DNA from 3 places in the Mesobacillus jeotgali genome. Region 1 is predicted to be linked to each of the others. Evidence: riboswitches for the same ligand, from Rfam matches in the RefSeq annotation. Region 1 holds a riboswitch; each other region holds the start of a gene.
What was found. A riboswitch is a leader RNA that binds a small molecule or an ion and turns the genes downstream of it on or off. The one in region 1 is predicted to bind lysine.
Positions count from the first base shown of each region.

Region 2: it holds a riboswitch for lysine, as region 1 does, so the genes downstream of both, FOF60_RS18300 (aspartate kinase) here and FOF60_RS03415 (amidohydrolase) in region 1, are expected to answer to the same signal.
Region 3: it holds a riboswitch for lysine, as region 1 does, so the genes downstream of both, FOF60_RS20755 (Na+/H+ antiporter NhaC family protein) here and FOF60_RS03415 (amidohydrolase) in region 1, are expected to answer to the same signal.

Region 1 covers NZ_CP109811.1:671,996-679,809, reverse strand. Annotated here, with positions in the region: gene FOF60_RS03435 (alpha/beta fold hydrolase) at 1-638, shown strand, start outside; gene FOF60_RS03430 (hypothetical protein) at 689-877, opposite strand; gene FOF60_RS03425 (methyl-accepting chemotaxis protein) at 1,074-2,810, opposite strand; gene FOF60_RS03420 (alanine/glycine:cation symporter family protein) at 2,969-4,438, opposite strand; gene FOF60_RS03415 (amidohydrolase) at 4,647-6,245, opposite strand; lysine riboswitch at 6,424-6,601, opposite strand; gene FOF60_RS03410 (nuclease-related domain-containing protein) at 6,736-7,641, shown strand.
Region 2 covers NZ_CP109811.1:3,558,108-3,565,921, reverse strand. Annotated here, with positions in the region: gene FOF60_RS18310 (glycosyltransferase family protein) at 1-962, shown strand, start outside; gene uvrC (excinuclease ABC subunit UvrC) at 978-2,750, shown strand; lysine riboswitch at 2,820-2,997, shown strand; gene FOF60_RS18300 (aspartate kinase) at 3,159-4,391, shown strand; gene FOF60_RS18295 (YslB family protein) at 4,943-5,395, opposite strand; gene FOF60_RS18290 (succinate dehydrogenase cytochrome b558 subunit) at 5,860-6,468, shown strand; gene sdhA (succinate dehydrogenase flavoprotein subunit) at 6,553-7,814, shown strand, end outside.
Region 3 covers NZ_CP109811.1:4,041,797-4,049,610, reverse strand. Annotated here, with positions in the region: gene sufB (Fe-S cluster assembly protein SufB) at 1-66, shown strand, start outside; gene FOF60_RS20780 (DUF72 domain-containing protein) at 541-1,389, shown strand; gene FOF60_RS20775 (bifunctional metallophosphatase/5'-nucleotidase) at 1,456-2,826, shown strand; gene FOF60_RS20770 (YunC family protein) at 3,028-3,330, shown strand; gene FOF60_RS20765 (HD-GYP domain-containing protein) at 3,588-4,697, shown strand; gene yunB (sporulation protein YunB) at 4,799-5,557, shown strand; lysine riboswitch at 5,624-5,808, shown strand; gene FOF60_RS20755 (Na+/H+ antiporter NhaC family protein) at 5,953-7,539, shown strand; gene FOF60_RS20750 (sodium-dependent transporter) at 7,787-7,814, shown strand, end outside.

The DNA of each region.
Region 1 (7,814 bases):
CTGACATAGATTCCTATAAGGGAAAGTTTTCTTTTGATTCCATTGTCAGGGAGATTCTCACGACACTGGACCACCTCTCGATTCGCAAGGCTCATTTTGTCGGAGTTTCGCTGGGCACGATCATCGTCCATCACCTGCTGCAAACACAACCCGGACGAGTGAGGTCAGCAGTCCTTGGCGGGGCAATCACAAAATTGAACCTATTTGCAAAATCACTGATCAAATTCGCTTGGTTAATAAGGAATTTCATTCCGTTTATGTGGCTGTACCGTATACTGGCCTGGATCCTGATGCCTCGCGGAAACCATAAGAGCTCGAGGAAATTTTTCATCCAGGAAGCCTATAAGATGAAACGGAAAAACTTCCTTGCCTGGTATCCCCTTGCCGGAGATGTCAAAACTACCTATAGCAATGTTCAGGAAAATAGCAGGAATGTCCCAAAGCTTTATATCTCAGGTGCTGAGGACCATATGTTTGTAAGGGATTTAGCAGAAGATCTTCAGGGGGATGAAAGCTCGGAGCTGGTGATTCTGGAGCGCTGCGGGCATGTCTGCAATATTGACAAAGCAGAAAAATTCAATGAGTTGTCCCTCGAGTTTATGGATAAGCATCAAGTCAAGAAAGCGAATATCAGTTAATAAACACAGGGAGCAAGCCAGATTGGCTTACTCCCTTTTGTTTGGTGTATTTAGTAATAAAACGGATATCTAGGCGGGCAGCACGGGTAAAATGGCGGGTATGGCGGATAAAACGGACGCGGGTAAAATAAAGCGCCGCCCAATAATCCACCAGCCAAACCACCTAAAAACGGCAATCCAAAGCCCCAGCCGATAAATCTTTGATCCTGCGAACGATAAGGATGTCTGTATGCATGCATACGGCTTACCTCCCTCTTCTCTTTTTGTCTTCACTAATTTTATATGCGTTTATCACGGTTTTGGCTTGGGCGAATGCACCTGGGGAGTCAATCGTGAACCGCTTCGTCGTTATTTTTGTGGCGCCAGAACCTGATTTCTCGGTCAACAATACGCCACAAAAAAGAAGCATATCAACGTGATATGCTTCTCCCCTAATTAAACTTTAAACTTCGCGACCATCTCTCTCAGGTTCTCTGCAAGCCGTGCGAGTGATGCGGATGATGCTGCGACTTCTTCCATCGAAGCCAGCTGCTCTTCTGTTGCAGATGCGATTTCTGCTGTGCTTGCGACGGAGCCGCGGGCGATTTTGGTCACCTCGTCAATTGAGGCATTCACCTGCATAACACTCGCTGACATCTCTTCTGAAATGGCGGAGACTTCCTGGATTTCTGAGCTGACATTCTCGATCGACTTTAAAATCTCGTCAAATGTTTTTCCAGTGTCTTCTACCAGTAAAGCTCCCTCTGAAATTTCAGCTGTTCCTTTGTTCATCATTTCAACGACCTGGTGGGTTTCTTTTTGAATCACTTCAATCAAGCCGGAGATCTGGCTCGCTGACTGTCTTGAGAGCTCAGCAAGCTTTCGGACTTCATCCGCGACAACCGCGAATCCTTTTCCATGCTCGCCGGCTCTTGCGGCTTCAATCGCTGCGTTCAGTGCGAGCAAGTTGGTTTGGTCAGCGATTCCGGTAATGACCTCAATGATCTTTCCAATCTCAGCCGATTTGCGATCCAAATCCTTGATGACGGCATTCGTTTCACTTGTCGTATGATTGATCGTTTTCATTTTCTCAATCACTTTTTCCAAGGATTCATGTCCGAGCATTGCCTGTTTCGTCGTATCCGCTGCTGACTCTGCGACTGTGGATGTAGTGACGGCAACTCTCTGGATTCCTCCCGCCATTTCTCCCACTGCTTTTGCACTTTCTTCCGTATTCTTGCTTTGGAGCTCTGCACCGCCTGCCACTTCCTGGATGGCTGTCGCTACCTGGTTCGTAGCCGAGTTCGTCTGGTCTGCACTAGCCATCATTTGTTCAGCTGATGCCGCAACCTGCTCCGATGTACTGCTTACCTGATAAATTAAGTTTCGCAAGTTAGCTGCCATTTCATTGAAATCCGAAGCCAGCTGGCCAATCTCATCTTTATTCTTCACTTTAATTTTCTCAATAGCCAGGTTTCCGTCGGACATTTGCTTAACCGCGGTTGAAACAAGCTGGACAGGCTTCGAAATGGTCCTGCTGATATAGGTAGCAATCGCCGTTCCAAGGATAAAAGCCGCCGCACTGATCACAATGATGACCAGAGATACTTTCTGCACCTCCCCGGATAACGTTTCACTTGTAGCTTCAAGGGCATCCTGCTGATACTCGATCGCATCCTCAGCAGCAGAATTCAGGCTGAAGATGAGCGGATTCCCTTCTTTTTGCATCAATAGTCTGACCTTGACCGTTTGTTCATCTCTTATTAAAATAAAAGCCTCTGAAGCTACGTCGTAATATGCTGCCTCTGCTGCAATGAGGTTCTCTCCTACCTTTTTCCCCTCGGCAGATTCTGTTGTGCTCATATATTTCTTAGAGTTTTTCTTAAAATCCTCAACAGCGCCTTCAAATTCAATCAGGCTTTCACCATCGCCATTTGCCATATATTTTTGGAGTGCCAGCTGTTCCCTCATAATGGCATCCTTCATCTCGACAATCAGATTCAGCTTTTCCATACGATCATGAATGGAGGTTGAGTACTGGCTGTTCATCTTGCCGAATTGTAAGTTGGTGATCACCGCCACCAACGCCAGCAGCGCCAATACAGAGAAGAAGCCAGCAAATAGTTTTTTCCGAACCGTGAACTTCGTATTGAGCTTAACCTGCTTAACCTTGAATCGCTTTTTGAATTTCATTTTCCGCTCTCCTTAGCAGCGCAAATTGCACTGTATTCTATCTACTATCTATTTCGGCATTCATTCCATTTCTTTTAGGGCTTTTGACATCCTTTTAGAGAAAATTAACCAGAAATAGAAAAACGCTTGGATTTGATTAAAATCCAAGCGCTTTCACATCAACTAGCTTTTTTCTTCTTGTCCCTCTCCACTTTATCCTCATAAAAAAGCGCGAAATCCGGATCGATTTTTCCGATTCCGAGGTACCTGGCTTTGTAATCCTTCAAAAGGGCGAAGAATTGCTTGCCGAGTATGAGGATGACGACGACGTTGATGAAGGTTGGGATGGCGGAAGAAATGTCCGCAAAATACCAGACCGTCTGTCCCGGCAGGCCGAACGCGACTCCGTACACAACCATCAATGTCCCTGGGATTGGGTATAAATAGATGAAGGTTTTTAGAATCCTGTTTTTCACCTTTATTTTTCCTTTTAAAAGGTGGCGCAGGACGATTTCGTAATAAGAGTACCAGCCTGTCACCGTCGTCAGGCCGAATAACAGGATCGACAGGGCAATCGTAATGCGGCCAAATGAACCGATGCCTGTTTCAAACGCTGTGAGCGTCAGGTCAGCTCCGGTCAGGCCTGTGGACCATGCGCCTGTGATGATGATCGTAAACGCGGTGATCGATGACACGATGATCGTATCAATAAATACCTCAAAAGCACCCCAGATGCCTTGTTTTACCGGATGGTCGACCTTTGCTGTCGAGTGAATCATCGGAGAAGTTCCCCAGCCTGCTTCATTACTGTAGACCGAACGGGCCATTCCCATGCGGATGACCTGGGCCACCGCTGCACCGGCAAAGCCGCCAACCGCAGCTGTTCCGCCAAAGGCTCCATCAAAAATCAGTGCAAATACATCGCCCATTTGGGTGATATTCGAAATGATAATGAACAGACCTGCTACTACATAAAACAAAACCATTGCCGGAACAAGTTTCGACGCCAGTTTTCCAATATGCTTGATGCCGCCCCAGACGACAAAATAGACAAGAATCGAGAAGATGATTGATGCAGGAATCATCCCGATATCAAACGTAGAGCTGATCGCTTCAGAGATTGTGTAATTTTGCATCGTAATAAAGAATGTAGAAAAAATACCGAATCCGAAGATGACCGCCGGGAAAATCCAGAATTTAAAATTGCGCTCTTCCCCAAGCCCTCTTTCCATATAATAAGTCGGCCCGCCGTATGGGTCGCCATTTTCATCCGTGCTTCGGTAATAAACCGAGAGGGTAACCTCGACCGTCTTGATGATCATCCCAAGCAGGGCGGTGATCCACATCCAAAAGATGGCACCTGGTCCACCTACCGCAATGGCTGTCGCTACACCTCCGATATTTGCGACACCAACGGATCCTCCGATCGCAGTCGACACCGCCTCAAAGGATGAGATGACCCCTTTCTTCCCATCCTCTGTTTTCTCCTTTTTAAACATGCTGCTGAAGGTTGCCTTCAGGATATGCGGCAAATGCCTGAACTGAAAGAAGCCGCTTCCGATTGTAAAATAAATCCCGACAAAAACCATTGTGAGGATTAACGGCAATCCCCATAAAAATGCTGATAAACTTGATAACACTTGATCCATGCTGTCTCCCCTCTGCTGTTCGTTGATCTTTTTTTAGCTAGGCCGTCTTTGTTGCTTTAACACCCTGGAAGCATCTTCGAAAAGAGCCGTAACCTCTAGGAATGCCCGTTCGAAAAAAACCTGCAAGAATGCGGTGTTCGGCCCGATATTTCCATATATCCGGTGTTTGAAAAGCTGCGAAAACAGCCTCCTTTTGAATACCGCCCTTTTAGTTCTTCCGATACTTAATCTCCCCGCCGATGATCGTCATTTCGATGTCCATCGCTAAAAGTTCATCCGGATCTGCCATTTCAAATGGATTGGCGGAGAAAACCGTCATATCGGCAAGTTTGCCGCGTGCAATCGTCCCTTTTATCGTCTCTTCGTTTGTTGGATACGCACCCAGCTCGGTGAACAGGCGGAATGCCTCCACCATCGACAGCTTCTGTTCTGGCACATAGCCTTCATGTTTTTCACCCGGCTTTTTGCGTGTCACGGCTGCGTGGATTCCGAGGATTGGATCCACCGGCTCAACCGGAGAGTCTGAGCCGCCAGCGCAAATGACACCAGCCTCCATCAGCGTTTTCCATGCGTACGATAGCTTGATCCGCTTTTCGCCAAGGCGCTCCTGCACCCATGGGAAATCACTCGCGATAAAGCGCGGCTGGATATCGGCAATCCGGCTTGGGGATTTCAGGCGAGGAATCAGTTCCTCCCGTAAAACCTGTGCATGGATCAACCTGTCGCGATACGCCGCTGCAGGGAATTGGTCGAGCACGTCCAGCATATTTTCGAGAGCTTTGTCGCCAATTGTATGCACCGCAATCGGCATGTCCAATTCTCTTGCACCACGGACGATTTCGTACATCTGCTCCTGGTCATACATCGCATCACCGTAATGGCCCGGTGCGTCGCTATATTCCTCTGAGAGCAGCGCAGTCCTTCTTCCGAACGCTCCGTCAGCAAAAATTTTAACAGCGCCGATGTTCAAAGTATCATTGCCATAGCCCGTGTACATTCCTGCTTCTTTTAGGTTTGGTAAAAACTCATGGTTAATCAGCAGGTTACTGCGCAAGCCCACCTGTTCCCCGTTCAGCAGCTCATTGAAAATATTCCATGTCATTTCAAGGCCGCCAAGATAGAGCGGGTCATTCGTATGGACGCTCGTCAGCCCCTTGCTCATCGCAAAATGCATTGTCTCGCGCATCGCGTTTTTCCAGTCGTCGTACGAGCGCTCAGGGATGTAGGCCCTAACCAGATTCGCCGCTGACTCGAGAAACAGGCCGGTCGGCTGTTTTGTTATTTCATCGAGGACTACTGTTCCGCCATCCGGAACCGAAACCGACGGATGATAGCCACTAACTTCCAGCGCCTTGCTGTTAACCAGCGTCGCGTGCAAGCACGTCCTTGTTAAAAACAACGGGTTTGCTGGAGCAACATAATCCAGCTCTGCAATCGTCGGAATGCCTCCATCGGTAAAAAGGTTCTCATCCCAGCTGCTGCCGACAATCCATTCACCAGGCTTAAGCTGACTGGCTTTTTCCTGAATTTTAGCGAGCATGTGGTGCTTGGAAGTGACTCCGACAAAATCCAAATTTATGAAACTGTCGGCCATGATGGATAAGTGAAGGTGGCTGTCAATCAAGCCTGGAGTAGCAGTCTTTCCCTCCAGGTCGATGATTTGCGCGTTGCTGCCCCATTGCAGCACCATATCAGCTGAAGTTCCCATATCGATGAAACGGCCATGTTCGATGACGACCGCCTGAACAATAGGTTTGCGTGAATTGAATGTGTAGATCGTTCCGTTAGTGTAGATGGTTCTCAAGATGATTCTCTCCTTTGGTTAAAAGTGAGACAGATCATGCTTGAAAAATGTTCGAAGTGCGCATACGGACGTATGCAAAAGGAGTTTGATTGAAGGGGATAGCAGAAAGCTCTAGCATGCCAAAAAGCAATGATAGAAAATAACCTATCATTGCTTTTTACAATATACGTTATCCTCCATTTCGATCAGTAGTTCTCCATGCACAAAAACAAGCATGACAGTCTGCTCCTTATTTAGGAAGCATCCCAGCAGTAACCAGTTTGACCCTGGCCACGCTTCGGCAAACAACCCTTTCATCCACCATCAACGATGTCATACTCCGATGGATTACTCTTGTTATTCGCTCCTCTACCTCACCGATCTGATAAGATCTTATGAAATTAGGTTAATACTATCAGAATGTTTTAGTTAAATCAAGATTCTAAAATGTTGGAAAATGTTCACAGTTTTTCTTCCGGGCATTTTTTAAAATAAAGAAGAAAGGAAGTGGAATATGATATTAAAAGAAAGAACGAAACCAGAAGAATTACAATTGTTGCAAGCCCTGAAACCAAGAATGGAACTGGAAGAGAAAGATGCGCAAAACCTGCGAACACTGGAAAAAGGCTATGAAGGTGAAGTGCAATTCGACCACTGGTTTAAGGGTTACCAAGTTGAGAGTATCATTATCAACGACCTGCTGCTGGAAGTGAATGGCACCCTTTTTCAAATCGACTCCTTCGTGATCACCCAGGACCGGCTACACCTTTTTGAAGTGAAAAATCTTGAAGGAGACTATTATCTCGACGGAGACAAATTTAAGACTGCCGCCGGCAAAGAAATCAAAAACCCTCTCCACCAACTAAGTCGCGCTGAATCACTATTAAAACAACTGCTTAAGGAACTTGGCTTCTACATTCCTCTTGATCCTCACCTCGTGTTCATTAACCCTGAATTCGCCCTTCTGCAGGCACCATTAAAATCACCCATTATTTTACCAAACCAGTTGAATCGCTTTATGAAAAATATGAATCGAGTCTCATCTAAGCTGAATACCAAACATACCAAATTAGCTGAAGCCCTATTGTCCCTGCATATTAAGAAATCACCTTACTCAAGAGTGTCGAGTTATGATTTTAGTATGTTGAGGAAGGGGGTTGTTTGTAGAGAGTGCGGGGAGTTGATGGAGAGTTACAACCGTTATAACTTCTACTGTAGTCATTGTAATTCTAAGGAAACAATTGATTCTGCTGTCTTGCGGACGATTGTAACCTATCAATTGCTCTTCCCAGAACAAAAGGTAACCACATCAATAATTTATGAATGGGTGAATGGAATCTTTTCCCCAAAAACCATCCGAAGAGTCTTGAAGCACAATTTTCTCGTTCAAGGGGAGGGCAGCTCTACTTTTTACGAGTAATAAGATGTGAAGAAGAGGGGGATTCCTCCTCTTTTTTTCATGCTCCAATCTTTTGTGACCGTGCTCTTGGGATTTCCTTTTTCACGGGCACTAGTTCACCCTTCTTGTGACCGTGCTCTCTAAATTTCCTTTTTCACGGGCACAAGTCCACCCTTCTTGTGACCGTGCTCTCT
Region 2 (7,814 bases), 1.9 Mb from region 1:
GTGTCCTGTTGGGAATCAGGCTGAGCTATATTCCGATGGGAATCGGGCTCATTTATCTGCTGTACAGGAAATGGAAAAAACGGGAGCTTGCCTTGGGCGGCGTTATCAAATACGTGGTCCTCGCTGGATTGTTTCAGTTGATCTGGGTTGCTGGTCTGATTGTTTCTGAAGGCGGCCTCTCTAATTTCCTGGAGCTTGCTTTTGGTTTCACTGGCGGGCATTTTCAGGAATGGGGCGGCACCTCAGCGTCAAATGAACTGTCTTTTTGGGCAAGGTTGAAAGCATTCCTGTTTACCAACATTTTATGGTGGGGAATCTTTTCACGAACAACTGTTTTGATGGTATTATATATAGTTATTGGCATAGTTATTTTTTTGCAGGCATCTAAAAGGAAAGTTTTAAAGGAAAACAGCGTTTATCTCGGCGTATTGCTGCTCCTCGCTTATGCTGTCTGGGCACTTTTTGCCCAGAATATCGATAAGCCGAGGCATATACTGCCGCTGGCGCTATTGCTGGTGTTTCTCGGCCTTATTGTCTTTTTTAAAAAAAGGGCAGAGATGTATGCGAGCCCGTTAGTAGTTGCAGTAATCATTGCCCAGGCAATTATTTCTTCTGGTTATATACAGAAACAGGCTGTAAACGAGCCGGCAGTCTATCAGCTTGCGGATTATTTGGAGGAGCAGCAAGAGGACTTTGTTTTGTATACATGGGAAGAAACAAGGGTGCTTCAGTATCTCGAAATGTCTTACCCGCATAAGAGAATTTACACCTATAGGAATTTCCTCCATGACCAGGGGTTATATAAAGGAAAGACGGTTTATCTAACCAACAGTGTTGTCGACGGTTTCCGGTCGCAGGGTTTTGATCCTGACGGGAAGCTCGAGAAGGTAGAATCTTTTGCTTCGGGTAAAATTTTTGACCCAGTCTATCATAAGATTATTTTATATAAATGGACACCGTAACAGGAGGTGAACGGCATGAATGAACAGATCAGGAATAAGCTTGCTCTTCTCCCTGCTCAGCCAGGTTGTTATTTGATGAAGGACAGGCAGGGGACCATCATTTATGTAGGGAAAGCCAAAGTATTGAAGAACAGGGTCCGTTCTTATTTTACAGGATCGCATGACGGTAAAACTCTTCGACTGGTCAATGAAATTGAGGATTTTGAGTATATCGTCACCTCCTCTGATATGGAAGCGCTGCTTCTCGAAATCAATTTGATCAAAAAATATGACCCGAAATACAATATCATGCTCAAGGATGATAAATCATACCCGTTCATCAAGCTGACTGCGGAACGGCATCCAAAGCTGATCATTACGAGAAAAGTAAAGAAGGACAGCGGCAAATACTTTGGGCCATATCCAAATGTACAGGCGGCCAACGAGACAAAAAAACTGCTGGACAGGATTTATCCGCTCCGAAAGTGCTCGACGCTGCCAGACCGCGTCTGCCTCTATTACCATATGGGCCAATGTCTAGCACCCTGCGTCAAGGACATCAGCAGGGACGAGTATAAGCAGATTACGGATGAAATCACTCGCTTCCTCAATGGGGGCTATAAGGAAATCAAGGAAGATTTGACGGCTAAAATGGCTGCAGCTGCCGAGGAATTGGATTTTGAACGAGCGAAGGAATTTCGCGACAAGATCGCCCATATAGAGGCAACGATGGAAAAGCAGAAGATGACGACGACGGACTTTACCGACCGCGATGTATTCGGCTATGCGGTCGACAAGGGCTGGATGTGTGTTCAGGTCTTCTTTATCCGTCAGGGAAAGTTGATTGAACGGGAAGTTTCAATGTTTCCGATCCACAATGAACCTGAAGAAGATATCCTCACATACCTGGGGCAATTTTATTCGAAAAATGAGCATTTCAAGCCGAAGGAAGTACTGGTACCTGAGGGAGTGGACCTGGAATTGGCAGAGGGTCTGCTTGAAGTGAAAGTCCTAAAGCCGCAGCGCGGGAAGAAGAAGGAACTAGTCCACCTGGCGTCCAAGAACGCGGGTATCGCCCTGAAAGAAAAGTTTTCACTAATCGAGCGTGATGAGGAACGGACCATCAAGGCTGTTGAAAACCTTGGCAAGCAAATGGGCATTTACACCCCTCATCGGATTGAGTCCTTCGATAACTCGAACATTCAGGGAACCGATCCGGTATCAGCGATGATTGTTTTTATCGACGGCAAGCCTGAAAAAAGGGAATACCGCAAATATAAAATTAAATCAGTCAAAGGTCCGGATGACTATGAATCCATGAGGGAAGTTGTCAGGCGCAGGTATACACGTGTCCTGAAAGAGGGATTGCCGCTGCCGGATTTGATCATCATCGATGGCGGAAAAGGACATATCGAGTCCGCGCGTGATGTACTTGAAAATGAATTGGGACTTGATATCCCGATTGCCGGTCTGGCGAAGGATGACAAGCACAGGACCTCCCAGCTGCTTTACGGTAATCCGCTGCAGGTGATCGAACTGGAGCGTAACAGCCAGGAGTTTTACCTGCTGCAAAGAATCCAGGATGAGGTCCACCGGTTCGCGATTACCTTCCACCGCCAGCTAAGAGGCAAAAGCGCTTTTCAGTCACTCCTCGATGATATTCCAGGCATTGGCGAAAAGCGCAAGAAGGCCCTGTTGAAGCATTTCGGTTCGGTGAAAAAAATGAGGGACGCCTCTGTGGAAGAGTTGAACGCTGCCGGCCTGCCGGCAAATGTGGCAGAGGAGCTATTTCAGAAATTACAGGATTAAGGTAGCATTCTATTTTTAGGTATGCTATAATGAGAAAAATTTCATATAGCTATCACTTTAGAGCATTAAAGTGAAGATAGAGGTGCGAGCTTCAAGAGTAAAAGTCAGGAGAATTGTAGGATTCGAGGATGGACTTTGAAAGGGGATGTTCGCCGAAGTGGGGAAATGCCTATCGATTTTCTCGCTGGTCCTTCGTTGAATAAACGCTGGATTGTCAAGATTGCCATCTTGGAGTGCTATCTCATGTTGCAGCGTATATACACGTTTATCAAGCAATGGGAGCCACTTCCATTGCTTTTTCTGTTTTCTGGAACTTTTTTAAAGAAGGATCGGGAAAAATACATATGCGGCTTGGCCATGAAACTCTATTAGAGGCAAAAATACAGAATGAAAAGGTAGGGGAAACTTATGGGATTGATTGTACAGAAATTTGGCGGAACATCGGTTGGCAATGTCGAAAGGATCAGGAACGCTGCCAGCAGGACAGCGGAAGAACTGCAGAACGGCAATAATGTGGTCGTTGTTGTATCAGCAATGGGCAAGACGACAGACCATCTTGTCGACATGGCGAATGATATTTCCAGCGCGCCATCAAAAAGAGAGATGGATATGCTGTTGACAACAGGTGAGCAAATTACGATCGCACTTTTTTCAATGGCATTAGCGCAAAATGGCATTGATGCGGTTTCCTATACAGGCTGGCAGGCAGGGATCAAAACTGAACCTGTCCATGGGAACGCCAGGATTGTTGATATCGAGACCGACAGGATTGCCAGAGATTTAGAGAGTGGCAAGGTTGTCATTGTCGCGGGATTCCAGGGAGTTACGGATGATGGTGAAATCACCACACTTGGCCGCGGCGGCTCAGATACCACGGCAGTAGCCCTTGCGGCGGCTCTGAAGGCTGATAAATGCGATATCTATACCGATGTGACCGGTGTGTTCACGACCGATCCAAGATATGTGAAGAGCGCGAGGAAATTGCTTAGCGTTTCCTATGATGAAATGTTAGAGCTGGCCAATCTGGGGGCAGGCGTGCTGCACCCGCGTGCGGTGGAATTCGCGAAAAACTATGGATTGCCGCTTGAAGTAAGATCCAGCATGGAAAAAGAAAGAGGCACGATCATCGAGGAGGAGAATGAAATGGAACAGAATTTAATCGTACGCGGAGTAGCGTTTGAAGACCAAATCACGAGAGTATCAGTCCTAGGAGTTAGCACTTCATTAAAAGGACTTTCAACTATATTCACAACACTGGCACAGAACCACATCAATGTCGACATCATTGTCCAGAGCCGTACAGAAGCGGGATTAGCGAATATCTCGTTCTCCATTAAGAGTAACGACCTCCCGGAGGCACTGGACGTATTGGAAAGAAATAAAGAAGCATTGAACTATCAGGCGGTGGAATCCGAAACCGGCCTTGCAAAGGTGTCGATTGTAGGTTCGGGAATGGTTTCAAACCCTGGTGTAGCTGCCAAAATGTTCGAAGTCCTTGAAGGACACGGAATCCAGGTAAAGATGGTAAGCACATCCGAAATCAAAGTCTCTACTGTAGTTGATGAAAAACAAATGGTAAACGCAGTAGAATCATTGCATGAAGCATTTGAGCTATACTCCGAAGCAGTTAAGACGAATTAAGAGAGTCGGTTAAGAAGCTTTCCTGGTTGTAAAATTGGGGAAGCTTTTTGTCCAGGTGCAAGGGTGGTGGGCGTGCAGGTCCAAGTGCCGCCTGGTGACCAAGGGGGCAGGAGGGAAACCTGTGCCCGTGAAAAGAAAAGACGGGAGCTGCCGGTCACAAGAAAGGGAAACTTGTGACCGTGAAAAGAGAAAACGGGAGTTCACGGTCACAAAAGAGAGGAACTTGTGCCCGTGAAAAGAAAAATCGGGAGTTCACGGTCACAAGAAAGTGAAACTTGTGACCGTGAAAGAGAAAAGCGAGAGCTCACGGTCACAAGAAAGTGAAACTTGTGCCCGTGAAAGGAAAAAGCGAGAGCTCACGGTCACAAGAAAGGGGAACTTGTGACCGAACTAGGGATGAGAGATAAATGGGTAACATAAAAGGGAAATTTGAGACTGAACCCTGGGTCACTCAATTACTAGTTAAAAAAATAAAAGGGTTACTGCGCCCCGGGTAAATCCGGGCGCAGTAACCCATCCTATCATGTTAAAAGTGATGCTGATTTCCTCAATCATTCAATCAGATCACTCTTATCCCATTTGACCGTAAACAGGATTTTCGATGATTTTTTATTTGGGTGTTCGAAGGCTTCGACTGTTACTTTTTTCTGTTGTTCCATTTGCTGGGCAATGAAACCGGCTTCTAGCTGGAAAGTGGAATTGGGGTTATTTTTCAATCGTGAGGAAATTAGCTCGCTGCTAAGTTCAAGCACCATTTCTCTTCGGGATTCTTCTTTAATGGTTAATGCACCCCAGCCGGCATCATGGAAGAAGCGGAAGGTTTCGTCAAGGGTTGATAAAGGATATTTCCGGGCGAGGCGTTTTCCGGCCCAATACAGGATTTCTGGTGTATCTTTGCCGAGCAATTCCGGCAGGAGGACTTCCCTGACCAATTCATATCCAAACGCAGTGACGGCCAGTGGCTCGCTCTCTGTTTTTTGCTCTGAAGTAGTTATTTCACTCATGTTCTCCCCTCTTTCTATCACTCTATTATAAACAATTTGCCGTGAAAACAACCATATTCATAAAATTAAAAAGTTGTTAAATTTTGCATGGCATAAGAAATTCTATAAGATTTTTCCATGTTTATACCATACCCGATACTTCGTTATTCAAAAATTATTGGATAGGGAAAATTTTATCAGTCATATCCAACAGGCAATAGTATTATTTTAATATACTCTTTAACGCGTTGGAATAATTAGAAAGTGGGATTTTTACAATATCAATATATTTTAAAAATTTTATTTATATAAGCATTTTTATGTATCCGTTTTCTTGACGCTCTATTATGATGGGAGTAAAATGGACATGTCACATAATTGTAAGAAATGCTTATTTTTTGATGTTAGGTTGGATCAATCTGTTAGATTAATAGGGTTGGGGAGAGAAACCGGACATCACGGCCAAATTTCAGGGGGGTATACTTATGGCAGGTAGACAAGAGTTTTATTGGCGGAGGCTGCATTCTTTGCTGGGTGTCATTCCAGTAGGTCTTTTCCTTATGCAGCACCTTGTAGTCAACCATTTTGCTACAGGGGGAGAAGAATCATTCAATAACGCAGCACATTTTATGGAGCAATTGCCTTTCAGGTACTTTTTAGAAATTTTCATTATCTTCTTACCGTTATTATTCCATGCAATTTACGGTCTTTATATTGCTTTTACGGCTAAAAACAATATAGGCCAATATGGCTATTTCAGAAACTGGATGTTCATGCTTCAGCGTGTGTCAGGTGTGATTACTTTGATTTTCGTAGCTTGGCATGTATGGGAAACTCGTATTGCCGCAGCATTTGGTGCAGAAGTTAACTTCCAGATGATGGAGACGATCCTTTCATCTCCATTCATGCTTTGGTTCTATTTAATTGGTGTCATCTCTACAACTTTCCACTTTGCGAACGGATTATGGTCATTCTTCGTGAGCTGGGGAATCACTGTAACACCACGTTCTCAAGTGATTTCTACTTACGTCACTATCGGAGTTTTCATTGCGCTTTCCATCGTAGGTGTCCGCGCAATCCTAGCATTTGTATAAGGCCTTTTTCAGGACTATTTGCTAAAAAGATTTACTTTTAATCGGATATGAAAGACAGACATGGATTTAAGGGAGTGAGTCACGATGAGTAAAGGTAAGGTGATCGTAGTCGGCGGCGGTTTGGCTGGCTTAATGGCTACAATAAAAGTTGCAGAAACAGGAACTCCTGTTGAACTGTTTTCTCTTGTGCCGGTAAAACGTTCCCACTCTGTATGTGCACAGGGCGGAATCAACGGTGCAGTAAATACTAAAGGTGAAGGTGACTCTCCATGGGAGCACTTTGATGATACAGTTTACGGCGGTGACTTCCTTGCGAACCAGCCGCCAGTTAAAGCGATGGCTGAAGCAGCGCCTGGAATCATTCACCTTCTTGACCGTATGGGTGTAATGTTCAACCGTACACCGGAAGGCCTGCTTGATTTCCGCCGCTTTGGAGGCACGCAGCACCACCGTACAGCATTTGCGGGTGCGACAACTGGACAGCAGCTTCTATACGCTTTGGATGAGCAGGTTCGCCGCCATGAAGTGGCTGGTTTGGTCACAAAGTATGAAGGATGGGAATTCCTCGGAATAATTAAGGATGAGGAAGGTGTGTGCCGCGGAGTCGTAGCACAGAACCTGACTTCAATGGAAATCAAATCATTTGCTGCTGATGCTGTCATTATGGCAACTGGTGGTCCTGGTATCATCTTCGGTAAAACAACGAACTCAGTTATCAATACTGGTTCTGCTGCTGCGATCGTTTATCAGCAGGGTGGTTATTACGCTAACGGGGAATTCATCCAGATTCACCCTACTGCAATCCCGGGAGATGACAAACTCCGCCTGATGAGTGAATCTGCCCGTGGAGAAGGTGGACGAGTATGGACGTACAAGGATGGCAAGCCATGGTACTTCCTTGAAGAGAAGTATCCAGCTTATGGAAACCTTGTGCCGCGTGACATCGCGACACGTGAAATCTTTGACGTATGCGTAAGCCAGAAGCTTGGCATCAACGGCGAGAACATGGTTTACCTCGATCTATCACACAAGGATCCAAAAGAGCTTGATATCAAGCTTGGCGGTATCATCGAAATCTATGAGAAATTCATGGGCGATGACCCAAGAAAAGTTCCTATGAAAATATTCCCTGCCGTTCACTATTCTATGGGCGGACTTTGGGTTGACTATGATCAGATGACAAATATTCCAGGCCTGTTTGCTGCGGGTGAGGTAGATTATTCTCAGCACGGTGCGAACCGTCTTGGTGCCAACTCGTTATTGTCAGCAATCTACGGCGGTATGGTTGCAGGTCCAAACGCAATCCGTTACATCAACGGCCTAGAAAAGAGCTCAGATGCTATTTC
Region 3 (7,814 bases), 1.5 Mb from region 1:
CCAATGGAATACGCAGTCGAAATGAATCGCCTGATCAAGTTCGAAATGGAAGGTTCAATCGGTTAATAATGATAGTTACAGAATCCACCTGCTTATGGCAGGTGGATTTTTTTTAGCTGGATTCAGCATGCTTTTTACATAATTAGGAAGATGTTATGAAAAAGGCGATTTTTGGGAGATTATTGTGATTAGTGGGCAATTATTGAAGCGAAAAGTTTGAGAGATTAAGCTCTTTGATTAGGAGAATAATTTTTCCAGCTCGAAATTATTATAAAATTTAAGCGGTAAATCTTCACATAATACGGTTTCGTTATGTTTTAGCGCAATTCAAAGTGCAGTAAATTCACTTTTATTGCTTTCAATTCAATTTTCATGCAATTCATGCAATTTTTTTAAAAAAAATGCAATAGAACATGCATTATCACCTGCACTAAATCGAAGACAAAATGCAATATCCCATTTAAGGGCAAACCCCAGATTGTTTCTCCATTTCAATTGTGGGGAAATATGCTATCATGAAACTAAAATGGAGGTGCACAGATGATTATTGTTGGCTTAACGGGCTGGGGAGACCATGACAGTTTATATGAAGGCAAGGTTTCACCGCGTGATAAACTGAAGGAGTACTCCAGCCACTTTCCTGCAGTTGAGGTCGATGCCTCTTTTTACGCTGTGCAGCCTGTGAGGAATGCCGCGAAATGGGTAGAAGACACACCAGACAATTTTCAGTTCATCGTAAAAGCGTACCAGGGAATGACCGGGCATCAGCGCGGCGAAATTCCTTTTACTGATAAAAATGAGATGTTCAATGCGTACAAAGAGTCACTCAAGCCTTATCTTGAGGCGAATAAGCATGCCATTACACTTTTCCAGTTTCCGCCGTGGTTTGACTTGCGTAAGGAGAATGTCGATTATTTGCGCTGGTGCCGCGACCAGATGGGGGATATCGACTGTGCGCTCGAGTTCCGAAACCAATCATGGTTCAGAGATGATATGCGCGAGAAAACACTGGATTTTATGAGGAAAGAGAAATGGATTCACAGCATTTGCGATGAACCGCAAGCAGGGGAGGGTTCCATTCCTGCAGTTCTCGAATCCACTTCAAAGGATAAGGTTCTTGTCCGCTTTCACGGCCGCAATGTCCATGGCTGGAACAAGAAAGGGAAAGGCCAGGATTGGCGCGAAGTCCGCTATTTATATCGCTATAATCAGGCAGAATTACAGGAATGGTCAGATAACCTGAAAAAGTTGAACGATAGTACTTCCCAGGTTTTCGCATTGTTCAACAACAATTCCGGCGGGGATGCAGCGGATAATGCTAAACAGATGGTTGAGCTATTGGATATCGAATATGAAGGGTTAAACCCGAGGCAGCTTGATTTGTTTTAAACAATTTGCACCCTCCTGGCAGCATGCAGGGGGGCACTTCATTTTAAAAAGAGGATGGATGGTTAGATGGAAGAAGTTATTCATATTTACCATACGAATGATTTGCATAGCCATTTGGAGCACTGGCCGAGCATCCATAAGCTTGTGACCGAGCGTCGACGCTGGCATGAAGAAGCCGGTGATGAGGTTCTTGTGTTCGATATCGGTGATCATATGGACCGCTGGCACCCTTTATCAGATGCGACTAGGGGAAAGGCGAATTGCCGCCTACTAAACGAAGCTGGCTACGATGCAGCGACGATAGGGAATAACGAAGGCATCACTCTTCCTTTCGAGGATCTGGATTCGATGTATCTTGAAAAAGATTTCGAACTGCTGGCAGCGAACTTATATAAACAGGATGGAAGCAGACCTGAGTGGGCGAAGCCCTATCATGTATACATAACCAACAGCGGGACGAGAATCGGTGTTATTGGGGTAACAGTGAATTTTGCACGGTTTTATGCACAGCTGGGCTGGAAGCTGAATGACCCGATTGATGAGCTGGAAAAATGCATCGACCAACTGAGAGGTGAAACCGACCTTATTATTCTCCTGTCACATCTAGGGATCCATGATGATGAACTGATTGCCGCGAAGTTTCCGGAGATTGATGTCATTCTTGGAGGCCATACCCATCATATTTTACACGAGGGCAAGGAGGTTGGCTCCAGCTTGCTGGCGGGAGCAGGGAAGTTTGGATACTATACCGGCCATGTAACCCTGAAGCTGGATGTAAAAACAAAGCAGGTTTTACACAGGAAAGCCGTACTTTATGATATGAATGAGGCAGATCAGGCACAAGGCGAAGAAGAAATGGCAGAAGGGTATTTTCTCGAAGGCAAAAGGCTGATGGCAGAAAGTATTGCATCTCTGCCACAAGAATTAGAGGCAGACCCACTGAAGCATTCAGAGCTTACAAAGTTGCTCACTCAGGCATTACGAGAATGGTGCGATGCCGATTGCGCCTTCATGAATGCCGGCATGATCCTAAAAGGCCTGAACCGGGGAGAAGTCACGAAATTCGACTTGCTGGAAATCTGTCCACATCCAATCAATCCTTGTACAATCAGGATGTCAGGAGCAGAGTTAAAAGAAGTACTCCTTCAGACCAGAGATGAAAAATGGCCCCATCTGCAGATAAAGGGTCTCGGATTCCGCGGCACCGTCATGGGGATCATGGAGTACGATGGTATCGAGTTTCAGCAAAAAGGGAATGTTCAGCAGGTTCTCATCAATGGAAAGTTAATAAACCCTAAGGAACACTATACACTGGCCATTCCTGATATGTTCACATTCGGCCGCTTCTTCCCTGAAATCCAGCGGGCTGAGGAAAAACAATACTGGCTTCCGGAATTCCTTCGCAATTTGCTGGAGTGGAAGCTGGAATCTCTTTAGGATCTTCATAGTTAGGATTTTCATAGTTGGAAAAATAAACGGAAAATTTCCGCTTAAACTCTAAGCTCTCCTTATTTCTGCTCATAGAGCGTTTTTGGCTGAGAATGCAACAAAGTTTACGAAAAGAGCCTCATCAAAATATCACGCTTTTCCCCTCTCCTTCATAGAGTGTTATTGGGATTGAAGGAAGGAGTTGTGGTCATGATCGACATGTCACCTATAGAAATAGAAGGCAGGACGTTTTTATGTATTTCTGTAAAACTGCCAAAGACAAACCTGCTTGTCGTTACAGGAGATAAAGGATATATTATGTGCGGCGCTCTGGATGTCGCACTTCTCAATGAAAAACTAAAGGGCAGGAAGGTTATTGCCGGCAGGGCGGTTGGGGTAAAAACGATTGAGGAATTGCTTGAAGCCCCGCTGGAGTCCGTTACGTATGAAGCGGAGAACCTTGGTGCAACAAAAGGTATGATCGGCAAAGAAGCATTATTGCTTATGAATTAAAAAGACAGCCTGAGCAGGCTGTCTTTTTGCGTGTATATGTGAATATATTGTGGCAATTGTTAAGAATGAATACAGCTATCCGATATATTAACTGAACTGCTTTTTTCCCAACTCGAAAAACAAAAGGTATCACCACACGAATAATTATTGTGATAGAATATAAGAAAATATTGTCGTTTTATGTAAAATTTTCTTTTTTTTCGAAAGTTATCGGCGGAATCAGCCAACACCAACTAACAGATAAAGTGGGAATAGACATGAGACTCATAGCCACCACATCGGTAGAGGAAGGGGCTTTACTCGGAAAAGCCATCTATAATGACAAGGGCCAAATCCTGCTCAATGTGGGTGCGCGGCTCGAGCGAAAGATTCTGAATCGGCTTGAAGAGTTTGGAATTGATTATATATATATCATGGATCCTGATACCGAAGATATTATCGTGAAAAATTCGATATCAGATGACCTGCGGATCAATGCGATCATGACAATTGGTGAAACGTTCAAGCAGATTCAGCTGGATTCAAAGATATCGCAAACCTTCGTACTCGAAAAATCGGCGAGAAAATTCAAGAAACTGGTTGTTGCTTTGCTTGATGAGCTGAACAGCAGCAAGGAGCTCTTAAATCTGCTTTCTGATGTATTCATTCATGACCACTATATCTTTTCACATTCTCTGAATGTAACACTCTACGCACTTGCGATTGGAATAGAAATGAAGCTGTCCCCAAAGGAACTGGAACAGCTTGGACTGGGAGCAATTTTGCATGATGTTGGGAAAATGAAGGTGCCTGAGGACATTTTAGCGAAACCAGGCAAGTTGACTGTGGAAGAGTTCCAGGTCATTAAGGCTCATGCCGAGGATGGCTTTCAGCTGCTAAGGAATATCCCGACTGTCCCGCTGATAGTCGCCCATTGTGCATATCAGCATCATGAACGGTTGAATGGTGCCGGATATCCCCGTGGATTGAAAGAGGATGAAATCCACTTATTTGGTAAAATACTTGGTGTGGCTGATGTGTTTGATGCGGTTACGTCTAATCGTGTTTATAGACCTGCCATGCTGCCCCATGAAGGACTTGAAATACTTTATTCAGGCTCAGGCAGCCTGTTTGATCCGAAAGTGGTCGACGCCTTCCGGAGGGCTGTGGCGATTTATCCGGTCGGTTTGACAGTCATCCTGAGTGATGGACGCAAGGGAGTTGTGGCCGAACAGAATCCCGGCTTGAGTGAGCGGCCTGTTGTCCGTGTACTGGAGGAAAACGGCCAAAAAATTGCACCGTATCATCTAGATTTGCAATCACATCTATCCCTGATGATTGTCAGCTGCGATACGATCATTAAATATGAATACGCTAATAATCATTAATTTAATATTGCTAGTTGAATAGTCCAAGCAGTATTAGAACAAGTTTTTAGGCTAGTTCCCCCCTTTGAAGCATACATATAGCTTTAGAGGGGGGATTTGTTTTGGCAAAATTCGGCCGGCGGCTGCCTCGGAAAGGGCCCTTGCCTTTCAGGTATGTATTCCTGCTGACATTCGTCTTTTTTTCCTTTTCAACAGCAGGAGGATTGTGGATTATAGATAAAGGGCTCGAGCCCACATTGATGAACTACGCTGAATCCCAGACAAGAAAGATTGCCACCCTGGTCATTAACAAGGCCATCAATAAAAAAATTGCCAATGGGATGGACATTGATAAAGTAATCGAGTTCGTTCCGGTGGATGGCGGCACGACCACTGTAGTGAAGTTCAATACTGAAATTATCAACAGGGTAAAAGCGGAAACGACGAACATCGTGCAAATGAACCTGAAGGAGGCAGAAAGAGGGAACCTGACCTCTCTTGAGATGCTTTCGGATGTCGAACTGGTCACCGATGAGGAGGATAGGGAAGCGGGAATCATTTATTATGTACCATTGGGCCAGGCAACAAACAACGCGCTTCTTGGTAACATGGGGCCAAGGGTGCCGGTAAAATTCAGCGCCATCGGTGATGTGACAGCTGATGTTGTGTGGGAGACAGAAGAACATGGAATCAACAATACATTGATCAATGTTTCGGTCAGGGTAAAAGTAAATGTACAGATCATCATTCCTTTCGCGACTGAAATTGCGACTGTGCAGGAAAATATTCCAATTGGCAGCTTCTACTACCCAGGAAAAGTTCCACAGTTCTACAATGGCGGCGGAGATACATCACCAGCCATCCAGCTTCCTGGAGAATAAAAACAGTTGTCAAGTTAACGATATTGTTATATTATAAAACCAATTGAATAATAAACCACATCATTCCGATGGGGTAGAGGCGCAGGATTCAATAGTAAGCTGTGTGAGGATGACAACGTTGATCACAGCTCAAAGGGGATTTTGCCGAAGCAATAATAAGGTGAGTCACACTTTTTATTGCTGGGGATACTTTGAACAAGAGTATCACTGTCATTATGGAGGAATATCCATAATGGGGAGCTACAGATCGTGATGGAGACACTAGTTGCTTACTAAGGGCAGCGATAGAATGTTCTCTATCGTTGCCCTTTTTTGTATTTTTTTAAAAGGAAGTAACTAAACTCTTTTCATGTAAAAAGTTTCCCCCTGTCAAAAACAAGGAGGAGAAAGAAAGAATGGAAAACACAATTTTTTCATTGCTGCCGCCATTAGTGGCAATCTTAATGGTAGTGATCACAAGGCGAGTGCTGTTGTCATTGGGAACAGGCATCGTCGCAGCTGCTTTTTTGCTGGCTGAATTTAATATCGCAGAAACATTTGCTATTATGTGGGACGCGGCTAAAGGAATCGTTGTCGCTGACGGGGAATTGAACACATATAGCTTGTACATCATCCTTTTCTTATTATTATTGGGTACAATCACTGCGTTCATTTCCATTTCTGGCGGTAGCCGTGCGTTTGGCGAATGGGCGATGAAGCGTGTGAAAACAAGAGTCGGAGCACAGCTTGTCGGCGCATTTTTGGGAGTTATTATTTTCATTGATGATTATTTCAATGCTCTGGCAGTTGGCCAAATCACACGTCCGATCACTGACCGACAGAAGGTTTCGCGGGCCAAACTTGCATATATTATTGATTCAACCTCAGCACCTATGTGTGTCATCTCACCAATTTCCAGCTGGGGTGCATACATTATTGCTTTGATCGGTACAATCCTTGCTGCACACGGTGTTAATGAATATAGTGCGTTCTCAGGATTCATGCAAATTGTGCCAATGAACTTCTACGCACTTGCAGCATTATCAATGGTCTTTATCGTAGCTCTTCGAAACATCGAAATCGGGCCTATGAAAAAGCATGAAGAACGTGCAATCATGGAAGGAATTGTCGTTCCACAGGACAAGCCTGTACCTGGCGAACTGAAGGATGACCTGCCTACAAGCACAAAAGGGACAGTTGGAGACCTTGTATGGCCGATTGTTGCCCTTGTCGCTGGAACAGTTGGCATGATGCTTTGGACTGGCGCAAGCGCCGTTGAAGGTGAAGTAACCATTTTCGGGGTTTTTGAAAACACAGATGTTACTAAGTCTCTCGTAACTGGCGGATTGCTTGGCCTTGCTGTAGCGTTGATTTTCTTTGTGAGACAGGCAGTTGTATTAAAAGGCGTCAATGCCAGTGTATTTGGAAAAGGAATGGTTGAGGGCATTAAATCCATGCTTCCGGCTATTTATATCTTGTTCTTCGCATGGGTCATTGTTGATTTGATTGGCAGACTTGAAACCGGCAAGTATCTTGCTGGTATTGTTGAAAGCTCGAATATCAATATTTCATTCCTGCCGTTCCTGCTATTCCTAGTAGCTGGAATCATGGCTTTCTCAACAGGAACTTCATGGGGATCATTCGGCATCCTGCTGCCAATTGCAGGGGATATTGCAGCTGCAGCTGATATCACTATGATGCTGCCAGCATTGGCAGCTGTATTGGCGGGCGCAGTTTTTGGTGACCACTGTTCACCAATTTCCGATACCACGATCCTGTCATCAACTGGGGCTGGCTCACATCACTTAGACCATGTCATGACCCAGCTTCCATACGCTTTGATTTCTGCTGCGATTTCATCTGTTGGATTCCTAATCATTGGTTTCACTGGAAGCACGCTAGGTGCACTTGCAGCTGTGGCAATTTTGCTTATTGCTTTTGCTTTCATTTTCGGAAGCAAGACAACCCAGGAAGAAGTGCTAAAAGAAAATCTTGCAGAATAATGAAAAGGCTGTCTGAAATTCAGACAGCCTTTTCATATTTTCAAGAAAGTGGGAATAGAATCCTGATTAATAGGGTTATTGGTATAGTTGGGAAAATTTTTAGGAATATTTTTATTATGACCAAAATAATATTTTGACAAGCAATTAAAAACTAGCTATACTATTCCTAGACTAAATAATCTGAAAATATAAAACTTTCTAATTCATCAATATTTTCCAGGTGATTAGAAGGCGAGGGGGATTCAAAATGGAAAATCGTCCACAGTGGGGAACAA